Regions from separate parts of the Agrococcus sp. ARC_14 genome, predicted to be linked through region 1. Evidence: predicted binding sites of a transcription regulator. Region 1 holds the regulator's gene; the other holds the start of a gene.
The links. The regulator HrcA, encoded in region 1, represses chaperone genes, less so after heat shock. The targets are predictions, from matches to a motif close to TTNGCACTCGNNNNNNNCGAGTGCNAA.

Region 1 (7,711 bases):
TCAAGTCGCAGGCCGTGCGCATGCCGTGGGAGCTCGACGGCAAGACCTTCGCCCTCAACATGATCGACACTCCCGGGCACGTCGACTTCACCTACGAGGTGAGCCGCTCGCTCGCCGCCTGCGAGGGCGCGATCCTGCTGGTCGACGCGGCGCAGGGCATCGAGGCGCAGACCCTCGCCAACCTCTACCTGGCGATGGAGAACGACCTCGAGATCATCCCGGTGCTCAACAAGATCGACCTGCCCGCCGCAGACCCGGAGAAGTACGCGGCAGAGATCGCAGGCCTCATCGGCGGCGACCCGGCAGACGTGCTGCGGGTGAGCGGCAAGACCGGCGAGGGCGTCGCCGAGCTGCTTGACCGCGTCGTGGGATCCGTCCCGGCACCCAGCGGCACTGTCGACGGCCCCGCCCGCGCGATGATCTTCGACTCCGTCTACGACTCCTACCGCGGCGTCGTCACCTACGTGCGCATGATCGACGGCCGGCTCGGCCCGCGCGAGCAGATCCAGATGATGTCGACCGGCACCAAGCACGAGCTGCTCGAGATCGGCGTCTCGAGCCCCGAGCCCAAGCCCTCGAAGGGGCTCGCGGTCGGCGAGGTCGGCTACCTCATCACCGGCGTGAAGGATGTGCGCCAGTCGAAGGTCGGCGACACCGTCACGACCGCTCGCACACCTGCCACCGTGGCGCTCAAGGGCTACGCCGAGCCGAAGCCCATGGTCTTCTCCGGCATCTACCCGCTCGACGGCGGCGACTACCCGGTGCTGCGCGAGGCGCTCGACAAGCTCAAGCTCTCCGACGCCGCGCTCGTCTACGAGCCCGAGACCTCCGTCGCCCTCGGCTTCGGATTCCGCTGCGGCTTCCTCGGCCTGCTGCACCTCGAGATCATCACGGAGCGACTGCGTCGCGAGTTTGACCTCGACCTGATCGCCACCGCCCCGAGCGTCATCTACCAGGTGCACAGCGAGGATCGCGCGGTGCACACGGTCACCAACCCGAGCGAGTTCCCCGAGGGCAAGATCAGCTCGGTCGTCGAGCCGATGGTGCGCGCGACGATCCTGGCGCCCAAGGATTACGTGGGCGCGATCATGGAACTCTGCCAGTCGCGACGCGGCACGCTCAACGGCATGGAGTATCTCTCGGAGGATCGCGTCGAGCTGCGCTACCGGCTGCCGCTGGGCGAGATCGTCTTCGACTTCTTCGACCACCTGAAGTCGAAGACGCAGGGCTACGCCTCGCTCGACTACGAGGTCGACGGCGAGGAGGAGGGCGACCTCGTCAAGGTCGACATCCTGCTGCAGGGCGAGCAGGTGGATGCCTTCAGCGCCATCGTGCACCGCGACAAGGCCTACTCGTACGGCGTGCTCATGGTCGGCAAGCTGCGGGAGCTCATCCCGAGGCAGCAGTTCGAGGTGCCGATCCAGGCCGCCGTCGGCGCACGCATCATCGCCAGGGAGACGATCCGCGCGATCCGCAAGGACGTGCTCGCCAAGTGCTACGGCGGCGACATCACCCGCAAGCGCAAGCTGCTCGAGAAGCAGAAGGAGGGCAAGAAGCGCATGAAGATGGTCGGCCGCGTCGAGGTCCCCCAGGAGGCTTTCATCGCTGCCCTCTCGAGCGGAGAGACGAAGAAGGATGCCAAGTGAGCACGGCAGCCCAGTGAGGGAGACGACCCAGTGAGCAAGCCCATCCGCGATCGCGCGACGAACTACGGCGCGGTCGGCGCCACGTCGCACTTCGACTTCCACCGCTTCCCGCCGAAGGGCTTCGAGGTCGTGCAGCTGCGCAGCCGCATCGGCCACGGCCGCCCGCGCTACGACGCCGCCGTCGCCGCGCTGCGCACCTGGAAGATCCAGCGCCTCGCCGGCATCGAGGTCGACGTGGTCGGCACCGAGAGCGGCAGCACCTACCGCCCGGTCGGCTTCGACGGCACCGACGCGACTCGCGCCGCCAGCATCGAGCCGCAGCAGGACTTCGGGCCAGACGGCGAGCCGTTCCTGCAGCCCGGCGACTCCGTCGACCAGCGCATCCGCCTCGTCGGTCTGCAGATCCACGCGCCCATGCGCGTGATCGCGGTCGAGGACGAGGCGAACAGCCACGGCGTCATCCTCGGCACGCTCGACGGCCACCCCGAGGCCGGCGAGGAGCGCTTCACGATCGAGATCGCCGAGGACGAGACGGTCTTCCTGCACTTCCGCGCCATCGTGCGCAACGCCAAGTGGTGGGTCAAGGTCGGCGCGCCCGTCGCCAAGGCCACCCGCCACAGGTACCACGAGCGCTACATGGATGTGCTGCGGTCCATCGACGTGCGCTGACCGTGGGCAAGCTGCCTGAGGGCGAGACCGGGCCGACGGACGGACGCCTGCCCGCCGACACCGCGGTCGCCGCGCCCTTCGGCGCGTACATCCACGTGCCGTTCTGCTCGGTGCGCTGCGGCTACTGCGACTTCAACACCTACACCGCGGACGAGCTGCGGGGCGCGACCAGGGCGGGCTACCACTCCGACGTCGCCGCCGAGATCGTCCTCGCGCGCGACGTGCTGTCGGAGCTCGGTCCGCTGCGCCCCATGCAGACCGTCTTCTTCGGCGGCGGCACCCCCACGCTGCTGCCGGCGGTCGATCTGGTCACGATGCTCCAGGGCGTGACGGATGCCTTCGGCCTGGCCGAGGGCGCGGAGGTCACCACCGAGGCCAACCCCGATTCGATCGATGCTGCAGGCCTCGCGCAGCTCAAGGCGGGCGGCATCACGCGCGTCTCCTTCGGCATGCAGTCGGCGGTGCCGCACGTGCTCGCCGCCCTCGACCGCACGCACGACCCGGAGCGCGTGCCGCAGGTCGTCGCGTGGGCGCGCGACGCAGGCCTCGAGGTCAGCATCGACCTCATCTACGGCGCGCCGGGGGAGTCGCTCGACGACTGGCAGCGCTCGCTCGACGCGGCCGTCGCGATGGACCCAGATCACATCTCCGCCTACGCACTCATCGTCGAGGACGGCACGGCCCTCGCCCGCCGCATACGCCGTGGTGAGCTCATCGCACCCGACGACGACCTGCAGGCCGCGATGTACGAGGCGGCGGATGCGACGCTCGGCCGCGCGGGCTACACCTGGTACGAGGTGTCCAACTGGGCCCGCGGCGGGCGCACGGCGCGTCACAACCTGGCCTATTGGCGCGGCCACGACTGGTGGGGGTTCGGCCCTGGCGCCCACAGCCACGTCGGCGGCGTGCGCTGGTGGAACGTCAAGCATCCGGCCGCCTACCGCGACCGGCTACTGGCCGGCACGTCGCCGGCGCTCGCGCGCGAGGTGCTGGACGACGAGACCCGCCGCGTCGAGCGCGTGCTGCTCGAGTCGCGCATCGCCGACGGGCTGCCGCTCGACGTGCTCGAGGCCGAGGGCCGCCACGCCGTCGCGGGGCTCGTCGCCGAGGGCCTGGCAGACGGAAGAGCCGCCCTCGCCGGGCGGGTGGTCCCGACGCTGCGAGGGCGGCTCTTGGCCGACGCGGTGGTGCGTCGGCTGCTGCCGTGAATCAGCTGATCATGCGCCAGTTGAACGGGTAGCGGTACGAGCCACCGTTGTTCACCCGCACGGCGCCGATGATCGAGAAGATCACCTGCAGCAGGCCCGGGAGCCACCACAGCGCCAGCAGGATGAAGCCGATGCCCACGAAGCTCAGGATCGTGCCGAGCACGATCATGCCGACGGTCAGGATCGTCATGAAGATGCCGAAGTTCAGCGCCTCCTTCGACTCCTGCTTCGCGAACGCGCTGCGGTCCTTGTAGATCAGGAAGACGATCAGCGGGCCGATCCAGCCGCCGTAGCCGCCCGTGACGATCGTCGACAGGCCGGAGAGGTGCCCCCACATGCCGGCGTTCTTCTCGTCGACCGGGGCCATCGGAGCCGATGCCGCGTACTGCGGCTGACCCGGAGCGCCGTACTGCGGCTGGCCGGGAGCGCCGTACTGCGGCTGCCCCAGGTGCGGCTGGCCCTGGTGCGGCTGGTCGGGCTGGCCGTAGGGCGGCTGGCCCTGCTGCGGTGCGCCGTACTGCGGTGCGCCGGTGGGCTGGCCGGGCTGACCCTGCTGCGGCTGGCCGTAGGCGGGCGCGCTGCCCTGCTGCCCGGCGGCGGGTGCGCTGCCGCCATAGGGCGGAGTCGGCTGGGCCGGCTGGCCGAAGTCGCCGGGCTGCCCTGCTGCGGGCTGCTGCTGGCCGTGCTGCCAGTCCTGGCTCGGCTCGGCTGCGCCGAAGGCGGGCTGGCTGGGCTCCTGCGGCGCGGGGTCGGCAGCAGGGGAGGAGAAGGACTGCGCGGGCTCGCCGAGACCAGGAGCGGCCGGAGCGCTGGGCGCTGCGTGCTGCTCGTCGGTGACGGCGAAGCCGTCGACGGGCTGCTCGGCGGGATCGTTGCCCTCCGCGCGGGGGGCGTTCGGATCGGACATGGCGTGCCTTTCGTGAATGGTCGGCGCGCAACGCTGGGCCGGTGCGCTGGAGCCATTGTGCGCCTGATCGGCTGTGCGTCGGATGAGAAGTGCGCGCCGCGCGATAGGATTGGCAGTCAGCAGTGGAGAGTGCCAGGGCGCGGGGTGAGCCCTGGCCCGCAGCGGAGAGGAGCACGGATGGTCTCGGATCGTGGCCTCGACGTGCTCCGCGCGATCGTGCAGGACTACGTCGCGCTCCGCGAGCCCGTCGGCTCCAAGTCGATCGTCGAGCGCCATGCGTTCGGCGTCTCAGCCGCGACCATCCGCAACGACATGGCGCTGCTGGAGGAGGAGGAGCTCATCGCGGCTCCCCACACGTCCTCTGGGCGCGTGCCGACCGACAAGGGCTACCGTGTCTTCGTCGACCGGCTGCAGCGCATGCAGCCGCTCACGCATGTGCAGCGCATCGCGATCACGCGCTTCCTCGACGAGTCCCTCGATCGCGAGGACGTGCTCGATCGCACCGCGCGGCTGCTCTCGCAGCTCACGAACCAGGTGGCGCTCGTGCAGGTGCCGATCCGCCGCCATGCGCTCGTGCGTCGCGTCGAGCTCATTGCCGTCGTCGAGCACCGACTGCTGGCGGTGCTGATCCTCGACACGGGCAGGGTCGAGCAGCGCGTCGTCGACGCGCAGCAGCGCATCGATCCCGAGCAGGCGACCGCCCTCGGGCGGGCGTTCACCGAGACCATCGCCGAGCTCGCGCCCGCAGAGGCCATCCTGCGCCTCACGGCTGTCACCGCATCCGCCCCCACCGTGCTCCGGGCGGCGACCGGTGCGGTCGCGCACGCGCTGAGCGAGATGCTGCAAGTGGGCGGCGGCAACCGCATCGTGATGGCCGGCGCCTCGCACCTCGTGCGCGAGGAGCGAGACTTCCAGGGCACGGTGACACCCGTGCTGGACGCCATCGAGGAGCAGGTGACGCTGCTGCGGCTCTTCGACGAGATGGGTGTCGAGAGCGAGGTCGCCACCCGTATCGGGCGCGAGCTCACCGGGCCGCTCGGCGAGACCGCTGTGGTGGCCTCGACCTACAGCACGGGTGGCTCTGAGGGCCACATCGGGGTGCTGGGCCCGACCAGGATGGACTACGCAGGAAACATGGCCGCGGTGCGCGCAGTGGCGCGCTACCTCACGCGGCTGCTGAGTGAGGACTGAGTGACAGACCATTACGAGACCCTCGGCGTCGCGCGCGACGCCGGTCAGGACGAGATCAAGAAGGCCTACCGCAGGTTGGCCCGCCAGCTGCACCCGGACGTCAACCCGGGCGACGACGCGGCGGAGAGCTTCAAGGACGTCACGCACGCGTACGACGTGCTCGGCGACCCGCAGTCGCGTGCCGAGTACGACCGCGGCCCGACCACAGGGGCGAGCTCGTTCGGCTTCGGCGACATCTTCGAGCAGTTCTTCGGCGGCGGCGGCCGATCGAGCGGTCCGCGCTCGCGCAGGCAGCCCGGGCAGGACAGCCTGCTGCGCGTCGACCTCGACCTGGCCGACGTGGTCTTCGGCGTGCACCGCGAGCTGCGCGTGCAGACCGCCGTGCTGTGCGAGACGTGCTCCGGCGCTGCGACCGCGCCGGGCACGAGCCCCGAGCGCTGCACGCAGTGCGGCGGCTCCGGCCACGTGCAGCGGCAGGTCCGCTCGCTGCTCGGCAACGTCGTCACCAGCCAGCCGTGCACGGTCTGCCAGGGCTACGGCTCCGTCATCCCGCAGCCGTGCCAGACCTGCGCCGGCCACGGCCGCGTGCGCGCGGAGCGCACCATTCCCGTCGACATTCCCGCGGGCGTCGACACGGGTCTGCGCATCCAGCTGCCGGGTCAGGGCGAGGTGGGCGAGGGCGGTGGCCCCGCCGGCACGCTCTACCTCGAGGTCAACGTGCGTCATCACGACATCTTCAGCCGCGACGGCGACGACCTGCTCGGCACCGTCGAGGTGTCGATGCCGGATGCGGCGCTCGGCACGCGCGCGACGGTGGAGGGCATCGACGGTCCCGTCGAGGTCGAGGTGCGCGCCGGCACGCAGTCGGGTGACGTCATCACCGTCGGCGACCGCGGCGTCACGCGCCTGCGCGGCCCCGGCCGCGGCGACCTCAAGCTCGGCGTGCAGGTGCTGACGCCGACGAAGACCGACCGCCGCACCGAGGAGCTGCTGCGCGAGCTGCGCGAGCGCACGAAGGCGCCAGGGCCGCAGCTGGCGCAGTTCAAGCAGGGCCTCTTCGCCAAGATGCGTGACCGCTTCCACCTCTGATGCCCCACTGCTCCCGGCTCGAAGCGCGAAGGTAGGCTGGCCGCATGGCTGAGACCACACTGTTCGAGAAGATCGTCGCGCGCGAGATCCCTGCGGAGATCGTGCTCGAGAACGATCGCATCATCGCGTTCACCGACATCCATCCGCAGGCGCCGATGCACGTGCTGGTGGTGCCGAAGACGGCCAGCTACCGCGACGTCGTCGAGCTGGCCGCCGGCGATCCCGAGCTGCTCGCAGAGATGGTGCAGGCGGCACAGGCGATCGCGCGAGAGCGCGCCGAGGGCGACTTCCGCCTCGTGTTCAACACCGGCGAGCTCGCCGGACAGACCGTGTTCCACGCGCACGCCCACGTGCTCGCGGGAACGCTTGGAGAGGGTTCGCTTGCCTGACGAAACGCAGTCGATCGAGATCGACGGCATCGAGATGGTGCGGCTGCTGGGGCCGCAGGACAGACTGCTCACGCGCCTCGAGCATGAGCATCCGGCCGTGCAGGTGGCGGTGCGGGGCAACCTGGTGACGCTCACCGGGCCCGAGGAAGAGGTCGAGGTCGCGACGCGGCTCGTGCAGGAGCTCGTCGACCTCGTGCGGCAGGGCACCGATCTCACCGGCACCGAGGTGGGCGAGGGATCGCGCATCCTGCGGCAGGACTCCTCGCGCAGCCTCGCCGACGCGATCGGGGAGGTCATCCTGACCTCCAAGGGCAAGTCGATCCGCGCGAAGACGGAGGGGCAGCGCTCCTACGTCGAGGCCATCGATGAGCACACGATCGTGTTCGGCATCGGCCCCGCGGGCACCGGCAAGACCTACCTGGCGATGGCCAAGGCTGTGCAGGCGCTGCACCGCAAGGAGGTCAGCCGCATCATCCTGACGCGCCCCGCGGTCGAGGCAGGCGAGCGGCTGGGCTTCCTGCCCGGCACCCTCACCGACAAGATCGACCCCTACCTGCGGCCGCTCTTCGACGCGCTCAACGAGATGATGGATCCCGAGCTGCTGCCGAAGCT
Region 2 (7,711 bases), on a different contig from region 1:
ACCGTGCTGTTCGTCGAGCACGACATGCACATGGTGCGCCACATCTCCGACTGGGTGATCGTGATGGCCGAGGGCAAGATCGTCGCCGAGGGTCCACCGGAGACGATCATGCAGAACAAGGCCGTCGTCGACGCCTACCTCGGCGCCCACCACGACACCGACCTCGGCACGCTGACCAACCAGCAGGTCGCGCAGATCCACCAAGACGCGGAGGGGGAAGTACCCATCGATCCCGACGACACCACCGCCCGCGATGAGACGACGGATGCGCGGGCCGAGTCGACGACGGACACGGACGACCAGAAGGGCCAGCGATGACCACGACCCCCGTCCTCGAGACGAAGGATCTCGTCGCCGGCTACCTGCCCGGCGTCAACATCCTCAACGGCTGCTCGATCGTGGCGAACCAGGGCGACCTGATCGGCATCATCGGTCCGAACGGTGCCGGCAAGTCGACGCTGCTGAAGGCCGTCTTCGGTCAGGTGCACGTGCGCGGCGGCGAGATCCTGCTCCACGGCGAGGACATCACCGGGCTCAAGGCCAACAAGCTCGTCGGCAAGGGCGTCGGGATGGTGCCGCAGAACAACAACGTGTTCCCCTCCCTCACGATCGAGGAGAACCTCGAGATGGGGCTCTTCCAGGCACCCAAGCTGTTCAGAGAGCGCTTCGAGTTCGTCGGCGCGCTCTTCCCCGAGCTGGTGAAGCGGCGCAAGCAGCGCGCCGGCAGCCTCTCTGGCGGTGAGCGGCAGATGGTCGCGATGGGCCGCGCCCTCATGATGGACCCGGCCGTGCTGCTGCTCGACGAGCCGAGCGCGGGTCTGAGCCCCGTGCGCCAGGACGAGACGTTCCTGCGCGTGGCCGAGATCAACAGCCACGGCGTCACGATCGTGATGGTCGAGCAGAACGCTCGCCGCTGCCTGCAGATCGCGCACCGCGCCTACGTGCTCGACCATGGCACGGATGCATACACGGGCACGGGCCGCGAGATGTTGAACGACCCGAAGGTCATCCAGCTCTATCTCGGCACGCTCGCGACCGACGTCGAGGAGAAGGCACGCACCGAGGCGCAGCCGGTCGTGGAGCCGAAGGCGGAGTAGCCGACAGGCATTGCTGAGGGCCCCCGCTGGTGGAGAGCGGGGGCCCTTCGCTGTGCGCGCGCTCAGCAGGCCGGCCCCTGAGCCGGTGCGCGCCGCAGGCGCACGCCGTGCCGAAGGGCAACGTGCCGAACGGGCGACAGCGAAGAGGGCCCCGCCGAAGCGAGGCCCTCCACGATCAGCGGTTCAGCTCACTCGGTGAGCGAACCTGCCTCCGAGCGGACGAAGGTGTACTGGTTGTCGGCGCCGTACTGGTAGATGCCGATGAAGGCCTCCGTCGGGTCGCCGTTCTCGTCGAACTCGATCGGGCCAGAGACACCGTCGTAGTCGATGTCCTCGTCGTTCGCGAGCAGCTCGAGGCAGTCGGCGAGAACGGTGCACTTCGTGCCGTTCGTCGAGACCTCGAGCAGGTTGTCGCGGATCGTCACCGAGTCAGCGCTGCCGCCCTGGACGGCCGCGAGGCCAGCCATGATGACCGCGTCGTACGACTCGGGGCCGTACGAGAAGTCCTCGAGCGCCGGGTCGACCTCGAGCAGGCGCTCGCGGAAGGTGTCGTCGGCCGGGTTGCCCGGCAGCGTGCCGAACGCGCCCTCGAGCGTGCCCTCGGGGAAGTTGTACCCGTTGGAGAGGTTGCCGTCGACGAAGTACATGCCGGAGGCCGGGAAGCCGTTCGTGACGAGCTCGGGCACGATCTGCGCCGTCTCCTCGAAGGCGAGGATGCCGATCACGTCGGGCTCACCGGCGAGGATCTCTGCGACCTGCGACGAGAAGTTCGTGTCGCCCGGGTTGTAGAGGACGCTGCCGGTGACGGTGCCGCCCGCAGCCTCGACCGCTGCGGTCGCATTCGCCTCGAGCCCTGTGCCGTACGGGTCGTTGATCGTGATGAAGCCCACCGATGCTGCGCCGTTGGCGACCATCAGGTTGCCCAGCACGCGACCCTGGATGACGTCGGACGGCGCGGTGCGCCAGTAGAACCCGTCGTCCTCGTAGTCGGTGAAGTCGGGCGAGGTGTTCGCCGGCGAGATCTGCACGATGCCCGCGTCGATCACCTGGTCGATGAACGTGAACGAGACGCCCGAGGACGCTGCGCCGATGATGACGTCGGCGCCGGCCTGCACGAGCACGCCCGTGGACTGCGTGGCGATGTCGGTCGTCGTGTCACCGGAGTCCTGGTGGTTGACCGAGACCTCGTAGTCGAGGCCGGCCTCCTGCAGATCCGCCACCGCAAGGTCGACGGCCGCGAACTCGGGCGGGCCGAGGAAGGCGAGGTTGCCGGTCTGGGGCAGGATCGTGCCGATGACGAGGTCGGTGTCGACCTCCGCCTCGTCGGGCCCGGCGGATCCGGACGGTGCTGGGGTGCCGCCGCCTGCACAGGCGGCGAGCAGCAGCACGCCCGCGGTCGCCGCGCCGAGCGCTGCGAACCGGCGGGGGCTGTTCCCCTTGGTGCGAAGGAAGGACTGCATGGTGCTCCTCGGTTGCATGGAACCACCCGCTGACGCAGGTGTTGGTGCAACAGTAGGCGAGCAATGCACGCTTTTCAGCCGTTCTGCGTCACGACCTTGTAACGGTCTTGGTGCAAACGCAGACCGGATGCGACAAACCTGCGCCAGCGCTGAGCGACCCGGCCGCTCAGGCCGACGGCGGGATCGGCCGCGGTCGCCGCAGCTGCCGACCCACGAGGTCGAGCGAGACCAGCAGCACCGATGCCCAGACGAACGCGAAGCCGATCCAGCGCTCGAGCGGCATGGGCTCGTGCATCACGAAGGCGCCGAACAGGAACGTCATGATGGGCGCGAGGTACTGCGTGAAGGCGACCCAGGTGAGGGGGATGCGCCGGGTGGCGGCCGCGAACGCCAGCAGCGGGACGGCGGTGACGATGCCGAAGCCCGCGGTGCCGAGGATGCCGGTGAGGCCGGTCGCGTCCACCGTCAGGCCGTTGGCCGTGATGGCGATGCCCAGCATCACCATCGATGCAGGCAGCACGGCCGTGGTCTCGATCGTGAAGCCCGACAGCGCATCCACCGAACCGCCGACGCGCTTCTTGATGAGGCCGTAGGTGCCGAAGGAGAAGGCGACGATGAGCCCGATCCATGGCACCTCGCCGTAGCCGACGATCATGACGCCGACGCCGATCGCGCCGAGGGCGACCGCGACCCACTGCAGCGGCCGCAGCCGCTCACCGAGGAAGACGACAGCCAGGACCACGCTCACGAGCGGGTTGAGGAAGTAGCCGAGGCTCGTCTCGAGCACCCGGTCGGACAGCACGCCGATCACGAAGGCCGTCCAGTTGATGAGCACGGCGTGGCCGGCGATCACCAGGGTCCAGGTGTCGCGGCGGCTGCGCAGCACCTGCCGCATGCGCGCCCATCCGCGGGTCATCGCCACGAGTGCGAAGGCGACGATGACGGAGGAGACCACCCGCCAGCCGATGAGCTCGAACCCGTCGATGCCCTTCGTCAGCTGCAGGTAGATGGGAACGAGGCCCCAGCAGAAGTACGCGAACAGCGCGTAGCCGAGGCCTGCCTTCGCGTGCTGCCCCATCGACCCTCCAGGAAGATGCGAAGGCGGCTCCCCCGAAGGGGAGCCGCCGATGCGTCAGTAGCGGAGCGTCAGCGCTCGACGATGGCGAGCACGTCGCGCGCCGAGAGCACCAGGTACTCGTCGACGCCGTACTTGATCTCGGTGCCGCCGTACTTCGAGTAGAGCACGCGGTCGCCGACGGCGACGTCCATGGGGACGCGGTTGCCGTTGTCGTCGATGCGGCCGGGGCCGACCGCCACGACCTCGCCCTCCTGGGGCTTCTCCTTGGCGGTGTCAGGGATGACGAGACCGCTTGCAGTGGTCGTCTCAGCCTCGACCTGCTGGATGACGATGCGATCCTCAAGCGGCTTGATGGAAACCGACACGGTTGCCTCTTTCTAGTCAGACTTTGGGGTTCGTCCGGACCTGCCGGACAACAGCCCAAGCCTAGGCGCTCGATTGGCACTCGGTCAACATGAGTGCCAGCCGTTCGCGGTGGGCGCACGCGTGCTCGGCGCAACCGCGATCTCGCGCGATGGTCGAGACTGGAGCCATGGAAGCCGAGGAGCTGCGACTGCTGCTGTCGACCGAAGGGCTCACGCTGCTCGAGCGCACGGAGGCGGGCGCAGACGGGGCGGGCATCGGCGATCGCACCGACGTCGTCCGCGAGGTCACCCGGCTGCGGGCGGAGGGGCACGATCCGCGCCTCGTCGCCGCCGTGCTGACGCAGGCGCGGCTGCGACGCCGCGCGCAGGCGAAGTTCGGCGAGTTCGCGCGCGGGATGCTCTTCACCGAGGCCGGGCTCGAGCAGGCCACCCGGCTGCGCGTCGCCGCGCACCACGCGGGGCGGATGCGGCAGGCCGGCATCGTCTCGGTGGCCGACCTGGGGTGCGGCATCGGTGCCGACTCGCTCGCCTTCGCCACCCTCGGGCTCGCGGTCACCGCGGTCGAGCGCGACGAGGTGACCGCCGCGATCGCGACGTACAACCTCGCCGCGTGGGACGCATCCGTCGTGCACGGCGACGCCCTCGAGACCCCCGTCGACGTGGAAGCCCTCTGGTTCGACCCCGCCCGCCGAGACGAGCGCAAGCGCCTGAGCGACCCGGGCGACTGGTCACCGGCGCTCGACGCCGTCTTCGCACGAGCTGCCGAGCAGCCGGCCGGCATCAAGCTCGCACCCGGCATCGACCGCGCGCTGCTGCCTGCGGGCGCCGAGCACCAGTGGGTGACGGATGGGCTCGAGACCGTCGAGGCCGTGGTGTGGACGGGGAGGCTTGCCCGGCAGGGCGTCGCGCGCAGCGCGCTCGTGCTGGCGGACGGCGGTGCGGCCGAGCTCACCGGCGAGGCCTCGCACCCCGAGCAGGGCGAGCTCGCCGCGTTCCTCTACGAGCCCGCCGGGGCCGTGATCAGGGCCGAGCTCATCGGCGCGCTCGCCGAGCAGCTGGAGGCGACGGCGATCAGCGAGGGGATCGCCTATCTGAGCGGCGCGCGGCAGATCGCGACGCCGCTCGCGCAGGCGTTCAGGGTGCGCGAGACGCTGCCGCTCGACGAGCGCGGCATTGCCAAGCGGCTGCGCGCACTCGGCATCGGCGAGCTCGAGATCAAGAAGCGCGGCGCCGACATCGACCCGGCGACATTGAGGAAGCGGCTGAAGCTCGCCGGCCCGGAGCGCGCCACGCTCTTCGTGACGCGCGTGGGCGGGCGGCACCGAGCGATCCTGGCTGACCGGGTGTAGGCGCGCGGCTGCAGGACGCAGCCGGTGTCAGCGCTGCTGCTCCTCCGCTACGAGGTCGAGGTCGCCCGCCTCCGGCTCGGCGAAGTAGGCGTCGACGGATTCCTGCGTCACCTCGGCGAGGGAGGCCGGCTGCCAGCGCGGCTGGCGGTCCTTGTCGATCACCTGCGCGCGCACGCCCTCGCTGAAGTCCGACGTCGAGAGCGCATGCATCGACACCCGGAACTCCTGCACGAGCGCGGCCTCGAGCGTCGGCAGCGCGCGAGCGCGGCGCAGGGCCGCGAGCGCCACGGAGACGGCGACGGGCGAGGCGGCACCGACCGCCGCGGCGAGCTTCGCGGCGGGCTCGCCTGCAGCGGCCAGCCGCTCGACGATGGCCGCGGCGTCGTCGCCGGCGAACACCGCGTCGATCCACGCGCTGCCTGCGACGAGCTCGCCCGCGGGGGCCGCTCCCGCGACGGCGGCGATGGCAGCCGTGGGCTCATCGACCTCAAGCGCTGAGAGCAAGCCATCCAGCCGGTCCGAGGGCACGAACGCGTCCGACAGCCCGAGCGCGATGGCATCCGCGGCCCCGATCATCCGCCCGGAGAGCGCTGCGGCGACGCCCAGCTGGCCGGGCGCCCGCGAGAGGAGCCACGTGCCGCCCACGTCGGGCACGAACCCGATGCCCACCTCCGGCAGGCCGAGCCGGCTGCGCTCCGTGACGACTCGGTGGGAGCAGTGCGCCGAGACGCCGATGCCCCCGCCGAGCACGAGCCCGTCCTGGATCGCGACCACGGGCTTCGGGTAGCGCGCGAGGCGGGCGTTCATGCGGTACTCGTCGGCCCAGAACACGGCGGATGCCGTGCCATCGCCGTCGAGCGCGTCGCGGTAGAGCGCCACGAGGTCGCCGCCTGCGCAGAGTCCGCGGTCGCCAGCGCCCGTGATGAGCACGGCCTGCACAGCGGCGTCTCCCTCCCACGCGTCGAGCATGCGCCCTATCTCACGCACCATGCCGTGCGTGAGCGCGTTGATCGCCTTCGGGCGGTTCAGGGTCAGCACTCCGAGTCGGCCGCGCTGCTCGACGAGGACCTCTGGCGCTGCCGGGGCCGTGCCTGCGGTCAGGTCGTCCATCGATCCCCCACCCTGCTGCGTCCGACGATCTGGCTCATGGTCTCGTTGTTCCCCTCGAAGATGTGCCGACGCGGAGCACGGCGTCGTCGGGCTGCAGCCGGCGCGAAGAAGCCCCGGCCGCGTGCTGCTCGTCTCCAGAGCTCTGGGGAACGATGCACGCGAGCCGGGGCCGCAAGCGCCTGCGCGCTAGAGCTGGCTGAGCGCCGTGAAGTAGTTCGCCCACTGCACCGCGAGCACGATGAACACGACCAGCGAGGCGATCGCGAAGACGATGCCCGCGATCGCGGCGATGAGCGGCCACGGCTTCGCCGCGGGGTTCTTCTTCATCGCGATGAAGCCGAGGATCGCTCCGACGATGGCGGGCAGCGTGCCCAAGCCGCTGACGAAGGTGAACAGCAGGCCCAGGCCGCTGAAGATGAGCGCGGCGATGGTGATGCCCTTGAACTTCTTCTCACCAGGCAGCGCGGAGGACGCCTGCTGGCCGTAGCCCGCGGCAGCGTTCGCGTCGGCGTAGGACGTCTGCTGGCCGTATGCCGGCTGCTGGCCGTACGCGGCCTGCTGCTGGCCGTACGCGGGCTGCTGCTGGCCGTAGCCGACCTCTGCAGGTGCGCTCGCCTGGCCGTAGGCCGGCTGCTGGCCGTAGGACTGCGCGGGCGCGCTCTGGCCGTACTGCTGCTGGCCGTACGACGGTGCGTTCGCACCGTAGCCCGGGGCGCTCTGGCCGGTGGACTGCTGGCCGTACGACTGCTGCGACGAGTCGGGCTGCTGGCCATACGACTGCTGCGACGCATCGGACTGCTGGCCGTAGGACGTGTCCTGAGCGGGCGCGGCCTGACCGTACGGCTGCTGGCCGTAGGAGGGCGCGGCGTCCTGCTGCGCGGCGGGCTGGCCGTAGGTCTGGGACTCCTGCGCGGGAGCCTGACCGTAGGACGGCGTCTCCTGCGCGGGCTGCCCATATGCGGGCGCCTGCTGGCTCTGGTCGCCGAAGGACGCGGCGGGCGCGTCTGCGGGCTGGCCGAACGACGGCGTCTGCTCTGGCTGCTGGCCGAAGTCGGTGGCGGGCTGCGCGCTCGCAGCAGGCTGACCGGGCTGTGCGGCGGCGCCGTCCTGCTCGGGCTGGTCGGGCCGACGGAAACGGTCGTCGGCCGGCGGGAACTGGTCGCTCACGGGGAACCTCCTTGCGGTGCGCAAGTGCGCGGGCACAACAGTATCGCGCGGTGGAGCTCAAAGTCTGAGATCCGTTCGGATCTCA

Region 2: the regulator HrcA is predicted to act here: its motif matches at 4,074-4,100, upstream of groES (co-chaperone GroES).

The regions. Positions count from the first base shown of each region.
Region 1 covers NZ_JAKUDO010000001.1:1,680,740-1,688,450, forward strand. The annotation lists gene lepA (translation elongation factor 4) at 1-1,646, shown strand, start outside; gene MKD51_RS08310 (DUF1990 domain-containing protein) at 1,677-2,315, shown strand; gene hemW (radical SAM family heme chaperone HemW) at 2,318-3,523, shown strand; gene MKD51_RS08320 (DUF4870 domain-containing protein) at 3,525-4,430, opposite strand; gene hrcA (heat-inducible transcriptional repressor HrcA) at 4,608-5,621, shown strand; gene dnaJ (molecular chaperone DnaJ) at 5,622-6,710, shown strand; gene MKD51_RS08335 (histidine triad nucleotide-binding protein) at 6,755-7,099, shown strand; gene MKD51_RS08340 (PhoH family protein) at 7,134-7,711, shown strand, end outside.
Region 2 covers NZ_JAKUDO010000002.1:338,837-346,547, reverse strand. The annotation lists gene MKD51_RS14960 (ABC transporter ATP-binding protein) at 1-318, shown strand, start outside; gene MKD51_RS14955 (ABC transporter ATP-binding protein) at 315-1,097, shown strand; gene MKD51_RS14950 (ABC transporter substrate-binding protein) at 1,286-2,557, opposite strand; gene rarD (EamA family transporter RarD) at 2,724-3,635, opposite strand; gene groES (co-chaperone GroES) at 3,704-4,000, opposite strand; gene MKD51_RS14935 (class I SAM-dependent methyltransferase) at 4,168-5,349, shown strand; gene MKD51_RS14930 (3-hydroxyisobutyryl-CoA hydrolase) at 5,377-6,459, opposite strand; gene MKD51_RS14925 (DUF4190 domain-containing protein) at 6,646-7,626, opposite strand.